DNA from 3 places in the Rhizobium sp. 768_B6_N1_8 genome. Region 3 is predicted to be linked to each of the others. Evidence: predicted binding sites of a transcription regulator. Region 3 holds the regulator's gene; each other region holds the start of a gene.
What was found. The regulator LexA, encoded in region 3, represses DNA repair genes until DNA is damaged. The targets are predictions, from matches to a motif close to TGTTCNNNNTGTGTTCNG.
Positions count from the first base shown of each region.

Region 1: a site for LexA is predicted at 2,144-2,161, ahead of AB8B33_RS38790 (ImuA family protein). Genes of this name have one in related genera too.
Region 2: a site for LexA is predicted at 1,804-1,821, ahead of AB8B33_RS14755 (ribonuclease T2 family protein). Genes of this name have one in related genera too.

Region 1 covers NZ_JBPWPV010000005.1:116,045-119,319, reverse strand. The annotation lists gene AB8B33_RS38800 (Tn3 family transposase) at 1-1,122, shown strand, start outside; partial or broken gene AB8B33_RS38795 (DNA polymerase Y family protein) at 1,096-1,410, opposite strand; gene AB8B33_RS38790 (ImuA family protein) at 1,331-2,083, opposite strand; gene ligD (non-homologous end-joining DNA ligase) at 2,365-3,275, shown strand, end outside.
Region 2 covers NZ_JBPWPV010000001.1:2,867,653-2,870,927, forward strand. The annotation lists gene ettA (energy-dependent translational throttle protein EttA) at 1-932, opposite strand, end outside; gene AB8B33_RS14755 (ribonuclease T2 family protein) at 1,041-1,778, opposite strand; gene AB8B33_RS14760 (alpha/beta fold hydrolase) at 1,949-2,896, shown strand; gene AB8B33_RS14765 (DMT family transporter) at 2,893-3,275, shown strand, end outside.
Region 3 covers NZ_JBPWPV010000001.1:1,505,932-1,509,206, forward strand. The annotation lists gene AB8B33_RS07735 (ComEC/Rec2 family competence protein) at 1-964, shown strand, start outside; gene lexA (transcriptional repressor LexA) at 945-1,670, opposite strand; gene AB8B33_RS07745 (VOC family protein) at 1,866-2,753, shown strand; gene kdsA (3-deoxy-8-phosphooctulonate synthase) at 2,750-3,275, shown strand, end outside.

The DNA of each region.
Region 1 (3,275 bases), on a different contig from region 3:
CGCACGGGGGCACCTTGCGTCGACCGGATCGGGCTGATGAACGTCGTGCTTGCTGAGGGGATCAATCTCGGCCTGCGCAAGATGGCCGACGCCACCAATACCCATACATTCTGGGAGTTGATCCGTATTGCGCGCTGGCATGTCGAGGGCGAAGCCTATGACCGGGCGCTCGCCATGATCGTAGAGGCGCAAGCCAATTTGCCGATGGCCCAATTATGGGGGACCGGTATCTCGGCATCGAGTGATGGCCAGTTCTTCGCCGCGACGGAGCAAGGGGAAGCGATGAACCTGGTCAACGCGAAATACGGCAATACTCCCGGCCTGAAAGCTTACAGTCACGTCTCGGACCAATATGCTCCGTTCTCAACCCAGGTGATTCCCGCAACGGCAAGCGAAGCGCCCTATATCCTCGATGGCCTGCTCATGAACGATGCCGGCCGCCATATCCGCGAACAGTTCGCCGATACGGGCGGCTTCACCGATCACGTGTTTGCCGCCTGTGCCATCCTCGGTTATCGGTTTGCACCACGCATCCGCGATCTGCCATCCAAAAAGCTATACGCGTTCAATCCTTCGTCAGCGCCAGCGCATTTGCGGACCATGATCGGCGGAAAGATCAATCAGGCCCTGATAGAACGCAACTGGCCCGACATTCTCCGCATCGCGGCTACCATTGCGGCCGGAAGTATCGCACCTAGCCAGATTCTACGTAAGCTCGCCTCATATCCACGACAGAACGAACTCGCCACGGCCTTGCGCGAGGTCGGCCGCGTCGAGAGGACCCTGTTCATGATCGACTGGATTCTGGATGCCGAGTTGCAACGCCGAGCCCAGATTGGGCTTAACAAGGGCGAGGCCCACCATGCGCTGAAGCGGGCAATCAGCTTTCATCGTCGGGGCGAAATCCGCGACCGTTCCGCCGAAGGCCAACACTACCGGATCGCAGGCATGAACTTGCTCGCAGCGATCATCATCTTCTGGAATACGATGAAACTCGGTGAAGTCGTCGCCAGAAAGAAACGCGAGGGGAAACAGCTATCGCCCGATCTGCTGGCCCATATCTCTCCGCTGGGATGGGAACACATCAACCTCACGGGCGAATATCGGTGGCCAAAGCCTTAGCGTAGGATTCCGCCCCCTCCCGCAAACGACCCCTTCAAGGGCCGCGGCGTCCGCTGCAGGATCGGCATCGATGAGCATCAGGCCGCGAATCAGCGACTGCGCCATTGCGGCCGGCATGCCGACGTGGACACCCGCCTTTTTGGCAGCCGGGTCGGCGGCCGACACCCATCTCTTCGAGCCGCTCCTCGCGATCACGGCGATTGGCTGTTCAGGCGGAATAGACGGATCGGCCCGACGAATGCGATCCGTCGACAGATCCGGAAGATAGATCGAGACGACCCTTGTCATCGCACGCCCTCACTATAAACTCAGCACACTCACCCGCTTTCACGCGCATCAATTCCAGAAACCAACGCGGCCTACCCACCCCCGGTACCGGCAACTCTTCCGACGGCATCACGCTCACCCGCCACCGCGTGGTCGAGGCTGTGGGCTGCCCAAAATCATTTGCCTCCGTCTGTCGTCGCCATCGCCGAACCGCGAGCGCCATGGTCCCGGTTCGCTCGGCCGCCAACTGCAGCCGGCGGGAACTGACCATGGGCAGGCGGACGAGCTCGCCGACGACGGCGCCGAGACCGCCGAAGGACAGCCCCTCTTCCATGTTGGCGAGCACATCCTCTTCCCGATCGGACTCGACGAAGATGACGCGGTCGGGATGGAGGCCAACCTGCGCCAGGGCCGGAAAGAACAGATCTGGCCGCGTCAGGCACCAGACGACGGGCCCTTTGGTCCGCGCGGCAATGCCGGCGACAAAAAGGGCGGCAGCCGCGCCATCGACAGTTCCCGAGCCACCGCCCGCGAACTCATGCAGCGCGCCATAGGCAAGACCTCCGCCAGGCAGCGCCGCATCGATCTCGGCAACGCCGAAGGAAAGCGCGCCAGCCCGCTTCGCGGATCCGCCCTCCATCGACGCGATGCGGTCGCGCAAATCACAGATCACCCTCTGGCGGGCAGCAGTCATCGTTCACGGCTCCCTTCAAGATCGTGGTCAAAGGATCGACATCATGTCGTACGGGCTATATGTTCATTGTTTGTTCTTATGCCGTGAAAGAGTCAAGCACCACAGAGTTGAGGAATATTATCCCAGCATTAGGAAATCCAAAGATTCGAAGGGGATTCAAGGACGTAACCAAAGTTGAGATTTTTGCCAGTTCCGTGTTCCCGTTGGGCCGCAGTGGTGGATAGCGGGGATAGATGTTCAACGTCACACTATTCTTAAGGTTTTTGTGCTGAACTCTCGGCATGACGAAGCCTCCGAGATCAAAGCCGCTTCTTCGCGATACCGAAGCCCCGATCCGCTCGAAGCCACGTCGGAAGCGCAACCCGGCGCAGCCACAGCTTCTGTTCGACGCCATGCCTGATCGCGTTGAGCCGGCCCTCGCGCAATTGAAAGCGCGTCCGCCAAGCGGTGACCAATGGAGCTGGGAGCTGAAATGGGACGGCTACCGACTGGCGGTTCATATCGAGCCAACGGGGATCCGGATCCTCACGCGTGGCGGCCATGACTGGACGCATCGGTTTCCGGCGATCGAACAGGCCGCCCGGGCACTCGGGCCAGCGACGATGATCATCGATGGCGAGGCCGTTGTTCTCGATGATGAGGGACGACCTGATTTCGGGCTGCTGCAGCAGTCGTTGGGGGCCAGCGGCAATACGGCTGGCAATCGTGCTTCCGATGCGATCCTCTACGCCTTCGATCTGATCTATCTCGATGGCCATGACCTGCGCGGTGTCGAATACCGATCGCGCCGGCATCTTCTCGAGGACACGCTCGATGGCAAAGACGGCGCCATCCGTCTATCGGAGACACTCAACGCCGAAGCCAATGTCCTGCTTGAGAACGTCTGCCGCCTCGGTCTGGAAGGCATTGTCGGCAAGCATCTCGATCAGCCCTATCGTTCCGGCCGCACCGGCGCCTGGGTGAAGGTGAAATGCGTCCAGAGCGAAGCCTTCATGGTGGTCGGCTATGAGCTATCGACCGCGTCGCCTTCCAGCTTCACTTCGCTGGTGCTTGCCGCTTACCGCGGCGATGAGTTCGTCCATGTCGGCAACGTCGGCACAGGCTTCAAGGAAGCCGAGATGAACAGGCTACGCAAGATGCTGGACAAGCTGCGCTGGAAGCGAAAGCAGCCGCCGGTGCCCTATTCCGGAAA
Region 2 (3,275 bases), 1.4 Mb from region 3:
TCGCTGACCGGGATGATGATCTGCGCGTCGCCGGGACGCTGCTTCTCGGCGGCCTCCACCAGTTGCTCGTAGGACTTGATACGCGCCTTGGACTTGGCCTGGCGGGCCTTCGGGCTGGAAGCAATCCATTCCTGTTCGCGGCTGATCGCCTTCTGGCGGCCTGCCTCTTCGCGGTTTTCCTGCAGCATGCGCTTGGCCTTGGCGAGCAGGTAAGCCGAGTAGTTGCCTTCGTAGGGGATGCCACGGCCGCGATCGAGTTCCAGGATCCAGCCGGTGACGTTGTCCAGGAAGTAGCGATCGTGGGTGATCATCATCACGGCGCCCGGATAATCGCGCAGATGCTTTTCGAGCCAGGCGATGGTTTCGGCGTCCAGATGGTTGGTCGGTTCGTCGAGCAGAAGCAGATCCGGCTGCGACAGCAGCAGGCGGCAAAGTGCGATACGGCGACGCTCACCACCCGAAAGGCTGGTGACTTCGGCGTCGCGCGGTGGGCAGCGCAGGGCTTCCATTGCCATCTCGACCTGGCTTTCCAGATCCCAGAGGTTCTGGCTGTCGATGATGTCCTGGAGCTTTGCACCCTCGTCCGCCGTCTCGTCGGAATAGTTCATCATCAATTCGTTGTAGCGCTCGAGCACAGCCGTCTTGGAGGCAACGCCTTCCATGACATTCTCAAACACTGTCTTGTTCGGATCGAGTTTCGGTTCCTGTTCCAGGTATCCGACCGTCGCGCCTTCGGCGAGCCAGGCTTCACCGGTATATTCCTTGTCCTGACCGGCGATGATGCGCAGCACGGTGGACTTACCGGCGCCGTTCGGACCCAGGATACCAATCTTGGCATCGGGATAGAAGGAAAGGTGGATATTCTCGAGGATCTTCTTATTGCCATAGGCCTTGTTGAGGCCGGACATATGATAGATGAACTGGCGTGCCATGCTGGGATGCTCCGGGCGGAAACTTGAAATCGTGGCCGCTATGTAGGCGAAACCACGCCGTCGGGCAACGCCGAAACCCCGTTTCGTCGGGATTTCGGCATGTTTCCGTCAGAAGCCGGCTGCATCCACAATGCCTTCGTCACAGCCGAAGGAAGTCTGCCCTGCCCCCTGGATGAGGCCACCGAGGCCCTTCTCCTTCGCTTGAGCCGAAACGGTATCCTGCGAAAGCCCGATCGTCAGTTCGCTGATCACGCGCTTGTTGCCGACGCGCCGGCAGCTCATCTTCACCCGGTCGCTGGCACCTGCGCCGAAGCTCTTGTCGAAGGCCGCCTTGATTGCATCGGCCTTCAGCGTCTTGCCGACATTGGCGGCAAAGAGATCACGCACGGCCGAAGCATTGAGATCGCCCATCAGATGAATGGCGGTGGCGAAATAATCGTCGGCACTCATTTTCGTGCAGGTGCCGTGCTTGATCCATTCATGCCGCTCGAGCGCCGATTGCGTGCCGGGCATCGCCTTGTCGAGCGCACTCTTCGTCTCGGCCGAAAGGTTCACCGCCGGCAGGCTCATCCACTGGCCGTCCTTGTCGGCGGCTTTCTGGTCGGCGGATACGTCACAATAGTCCTTCCGCATCGGCCACAGACCATGGAGAGAAAAGTTGGTGGCGTCATAGCGGTCGCCGCTCTGGCTGGCGCATTCAGCCTTCTTCTGGTTGGTCTGGCAGAATGCCGGCTGCCAGCTTGCCGCAAGGATGAACCGTGTGCGCCCGCTTTCCTGTGCGGATACGGAAACGACTGACGACAGCGAAAGGAACAGGATGGAAACCGAGAGTAGAAACTTGCCCATTATTAGCCCCGAAATAGCTCCGACAAAGAACAATACAGGAACAAACAAGCATGAAGCCGAAGTTTGCGCAACCCTGAATCGCAGGGGCAAGCATGCTTTTCTTATGTATGAGCGAAACCGCAATATTGCATTTGCCTTGATATCTGGTCTTTTGGGCGTGGGAGGAATGCATGTTTTCCGAGACATTGCGGCTGCAAAACGCCGCGGCTTCGCTTGCCTATCATCACCAGCCCGCCGTGGGGCAAGCGCGCGCCATCCTGATGATTTCACACGGTCTTACCGAACATTCCCGCCGTTACCGCCGCTTTGCCGGGGCCATGGCGGCAAGCGGCTACCATGTCTATGCGCATGACCATCGCGGCCACGGCGAGACAACGGCCGATGATGCGCCGCTCGGTCGCTTTGCGAGACGCAACGGTGTTGAGAGTGTCATCAGCGATATCGCCGCCATGCACACCTTTGCCACGGGCCGTCACCCGGGCCTGCCCGTCATTCTGCTCGGTCACTCCATGGGCGGCCTGATCGCGCTGAATGCAGCCGCCGATCTTCCCCGCCGTTTCGCAGCCCTTGCCGTCTGGAATTCGATTTTCGCCGTCGGTCTCTCCGGCCGCGCTGCACAGGCGATCCTCCTTGCCGAACGCATGCTGAAAGGCTCGGACGTGCCGAGTGACATGCTGCCGAGGCTGACATTTTCCGCCTGGGGCAAATCCGTTCCCGATCACCGTACGGAATTCGACTGGCTGTCGCGCGATCCGGCCGAGGTCGACGCCTATATTGCCGATCCGCTTTGCGGCTTCGATGCTTCGGTGTCGCTCTGGCTCGATGTCTTCGCCCTCACCTTCCGCGGCATCGAAAAGGAACGGCTCGAGACCCTGCCGAAGAACATGCCGATCCATCTGGTCGGCGGCGGCAAGGACCCGGCAACCAACAATGGAAAAGCCGTGCTCTGGTTGTCAAAGCGTTTGAAAAGCCGAGGCTTCTCCCGTATCAGCACTGAGATATATCAGGACATGCGACATGAAACGCTGAACGAGATCGGCGCGGAAACGGCAATTGCGGATTTCGCCGGTTGGTGCGACGAGGCAATCCGCGGTCCCGAGCGAAAGGACCTGAGATGACGAGCCTGAGTTCCACCCGCCATCCCGCCTCATCCGAGGTGACGTTCGGCTTGCTTTTCATGCTGCTCTCGGTGCTGATCTCGCCGCTGATCGACATCTTCTCGAAGCTGGCGACGACAACCATCTCCTCCACTGAAGTGGCCGGCTTCCGCTTCGTCATCCAGGCGCTCACAATGCTGCCTTTCATCTTCCTGCGCGGCGCAAAGATCCAGTTCTCGCTGAAGCAGAGCTGGTATCATGCCATCCGCGGCGCGATGGTCACCATCTCGATGATCTGCTTCGTCACAACGCTGAAGGTCATGGCGGTTGCCGATGCCATCGCTATCTTCTTCGTCGAGCCGATCATCCTGACGATCCTCGGCAGCATCTTCCTGAAGGA
Region 3 (3,275 bases):
CCACCGGCTGACTGCCTATGGCCTGCCGGCAAATCTCGCGGCCATGCCGGTCATCACCTTCATCGTCATGCCGGCCGGGATGCTGGCAATGCTGCTGATGCCGTTTGGTCTGGACGGCTGGCTATGGCCGGTGGCAGGCTTCGGGCTTGATCTGGTGATCACCATCGCAAAGGCAGTAGCGGGGTGGGGCGGCAACATAGATGTAGGCCGCTTGCCCGGCTGGTATTTCCCGACCGCCGTTTTCGGATTTCTGCTGCTGACCCTGCTCAGAACCCGGCTGCGGCACATGGGAACGGCAATTGTCGCGGTCTCGACGCTCGCTGTTGTCCTTCTTCCATCGGAGGCGATGCCCGATATCGCTATCTCCGAAGATGGCAGCCTGGTCGCTATAGTCGATGGAGAGGCGATGGCTTCGAACCGTGAAAAGCCGCCCGCCTTCATCTTCGAACAATGGCAGAGGGCCCTTGCCGTCGAAGAGCATCAGAAGCCAGTTATGCTTCAAGCTGCCAAGGCGCCCACTGCGCCTGATGGTCAAAGACTGCAACTGTCACCCGACCAACAGAATGAAGCCAGAGAGGCAATGAGACAGGCAGTCGCCATTAGCCCGCCGTCACGCTTCTCCTGCCTGAAGGGCGCCTGGTGCACCACTTTGCTCGTCAATGGAAAGAAACTGACCGTCATCGACAATGCTGCCTATCTCGGACCAGCCTGCGATACGGCTGATATTGTGGTGACCCCTGTCCGATTGCGCTTCGACCGCTGTCGTTCCGGCGCGCTGCTCTTTACCGGCGAGACGCTGCGCAAGACAGGTTCTGTCGAACTTCGATTCACCGATAAGGGAATTGAGGTCGCAACCGCATTCGACACATTGGGGCGACCCTGGATGCGCCACCGCGCCTATGATTGGCGCAGTAACACATTCGCAGACGCCAATCTGTCACCGGTCAGTGATAGCGGCGAATGAGGCCGACGAGCTTGCCCTGGACCTTGACGCGATCCGGCGGAAAGATGCGGGTCTCGTAAGCAGGGTTTGCTGCCTCGAGCGCAATCGATGCGCCCTTGCGGCGGAAACGCTTGAGCGTTGCTTCCTCGTCATCGACGAGCGCGACGACGATATCACCCGGATTGGCTGTGCTGCCATTGCGGATGATGACCGTGTCGCCATCGAAGATGCCGGCTTCGATCATCGAGTCGCCGCGAACTTCCAGCGCATAATGTTCACCGGAGCCAAGCATATCGGCGGGAACGGTGATGTCATGCGTATTGTTCTGGATTGCCGAGATCGGAACACCGGCGGCGATGCGGCCCATGACGGGAACGGAGACCGCATTGCCGTTATCGGCAGCGGGTGCTGGCTTCGCCGAGGCAGGAGGCGCCACGGGCTGGGGCTTGCCGAGGCTGCCCTCGATGACGCTCGGTGAAAAGCCGCGCCGAGGCTGCAGGCTCGGGCTGTAGGCTTCCGGCAGTTTGATGACTTCGAGCGCGCGCGCCCGGTTCGGAAGCCGGCGAATGAAGCCGCGTTCTTCGAGCGCCGTGATCAGCCGGTGAATACCGGATTTCGAGGCCAGATCCAGTGCGTCCTTCATCTCGTCGAAAGACGGTGGAACGCCTGACTCCTTCATCCTTTCATGAATGAAAAGAAGGAGTTCCTGTTGTTTGCGCGTGAGCATGGCGTCTCCCCAGTCTTGAAACAAATCCAGAACGGACACTATATGTTCCATATGTGTTCCGCAAGTAGCTAAATTTTCGTAAAACTTCTGTTCAATCTGTCGAGAATTTGATTTTTATCGCCCTTAGGCCTGTCTGGCCTTGTTTCACGAGACCTGCTGAAGCACATCTCCTTGTCACTGCTGGGAGAAGAACCGATGAGCCAAGACACGCTTCCGATCGATCATCTCGTTTTGCCGGTTACCGATATCGACCTTGCCCGCGAAAGGCTGGGCAAGCTGGGCTTTACCGTCGCGCCCGATGCCCGCCATCCCTTCGGCACGGAGAATGCCTGTGTTTTCTTTGCCGACAAAACCTATATCGAGCCGCTCGGTGTCGCGAGCGTCGAGGAGAGCGAGGTGACGGCACGTGAGGGCAATGTCTTCACGGCTCGCGATCAGGCTTTCCGCTTCCGCTGCGGCAGCGAGGGACTGTCCGCCATCGCCTTCGCCACCGCGGATGCAAAGCACGAACATGCTCGATTCGTGGAGGGCAGCATCAGTGCCGGTTCTGTGCTGCAGTTCGAACGCCCTGTGAAAATGCCGGATGGCACTGAGAGCATTGCCGGCTTCCGGCTCGCCTTCGCTGCCGACCTCCGGGCACCGGATTTCTTTCTCTTCGCTGTCGAGCGCATCAACCCGCTTCCTGCCGACCGCAACGTGCTGGAGACCCACGCCAATGGCGTGACAGGCATTGCCGAGATCGCTCTCGCAGCCCCCGAGCCGACAGCCTTCGGCGACTTCGTTCGCTCGGCGGCAAAAGCCGCTTCTGCTGGCGATACGAGTTTCGGGCTGGAGGTGCTTACCGGAAACGCAAAGATCAGCCTGATGACCCCGCAGGGGCTGGAGGCCTATTTCGATCTGGCGACGCCGGATATCGATCGCGGCCTGGGCGGCCGGGCAATCCTCTTTGCGGTTGGCGATCTGGCCGTGACAGAAGCGCATTTGGCTGCTAACGGGGTGACCTACACACGCAAGGGCAACCGTATTCTGGTGAAGCCCGCGCCCGGCCAGGGCGTGCTCTTCGCTTTCGAGGAAACATCATGAGCTCTACTACCAACTCCGTGGTGACGGTCGGCGAAGGCGCCGGCAAGGTCACTTTCTCCAATGCCGGGCGCCTGTCGCTGATTGCCGGCGCTTGCGAAATGGAAAGCCGCGACCATGCGTTCATGGTTGCCGGCACGTTGAAGGAACTGTGCGCCAAGCTCGGTATCGGGCTCGTCTATAAGACGTCTTTCGACAAGGCGAACCGCTCTTCCTTGTCGAGCAAACGCGGCGTCGGCCTTGAAAAGGGCCTGGAGGTTTTTGCCGATCTCAAGAAGGAACTCGGCATTCCGGTTCTGACCGACATCCACACTGAAGAACAATGCGCCGAAGTGGGCAAGGTCGTCGACATCCTGCAGATACCGGCCTTCCTGTCTCGTCAGACGGATCTCCTGGTGGCTGCGGCAAAGACCGGCCGCGTTATCAACGTCAAGAAGGGCCAGTTCCTGGCGCCTTGGGATATGAAGAACGTGCTCGGCAAGCTGAACCAGAGCGGCAATCCGAACATCTTGCTGTGCGAGCGCG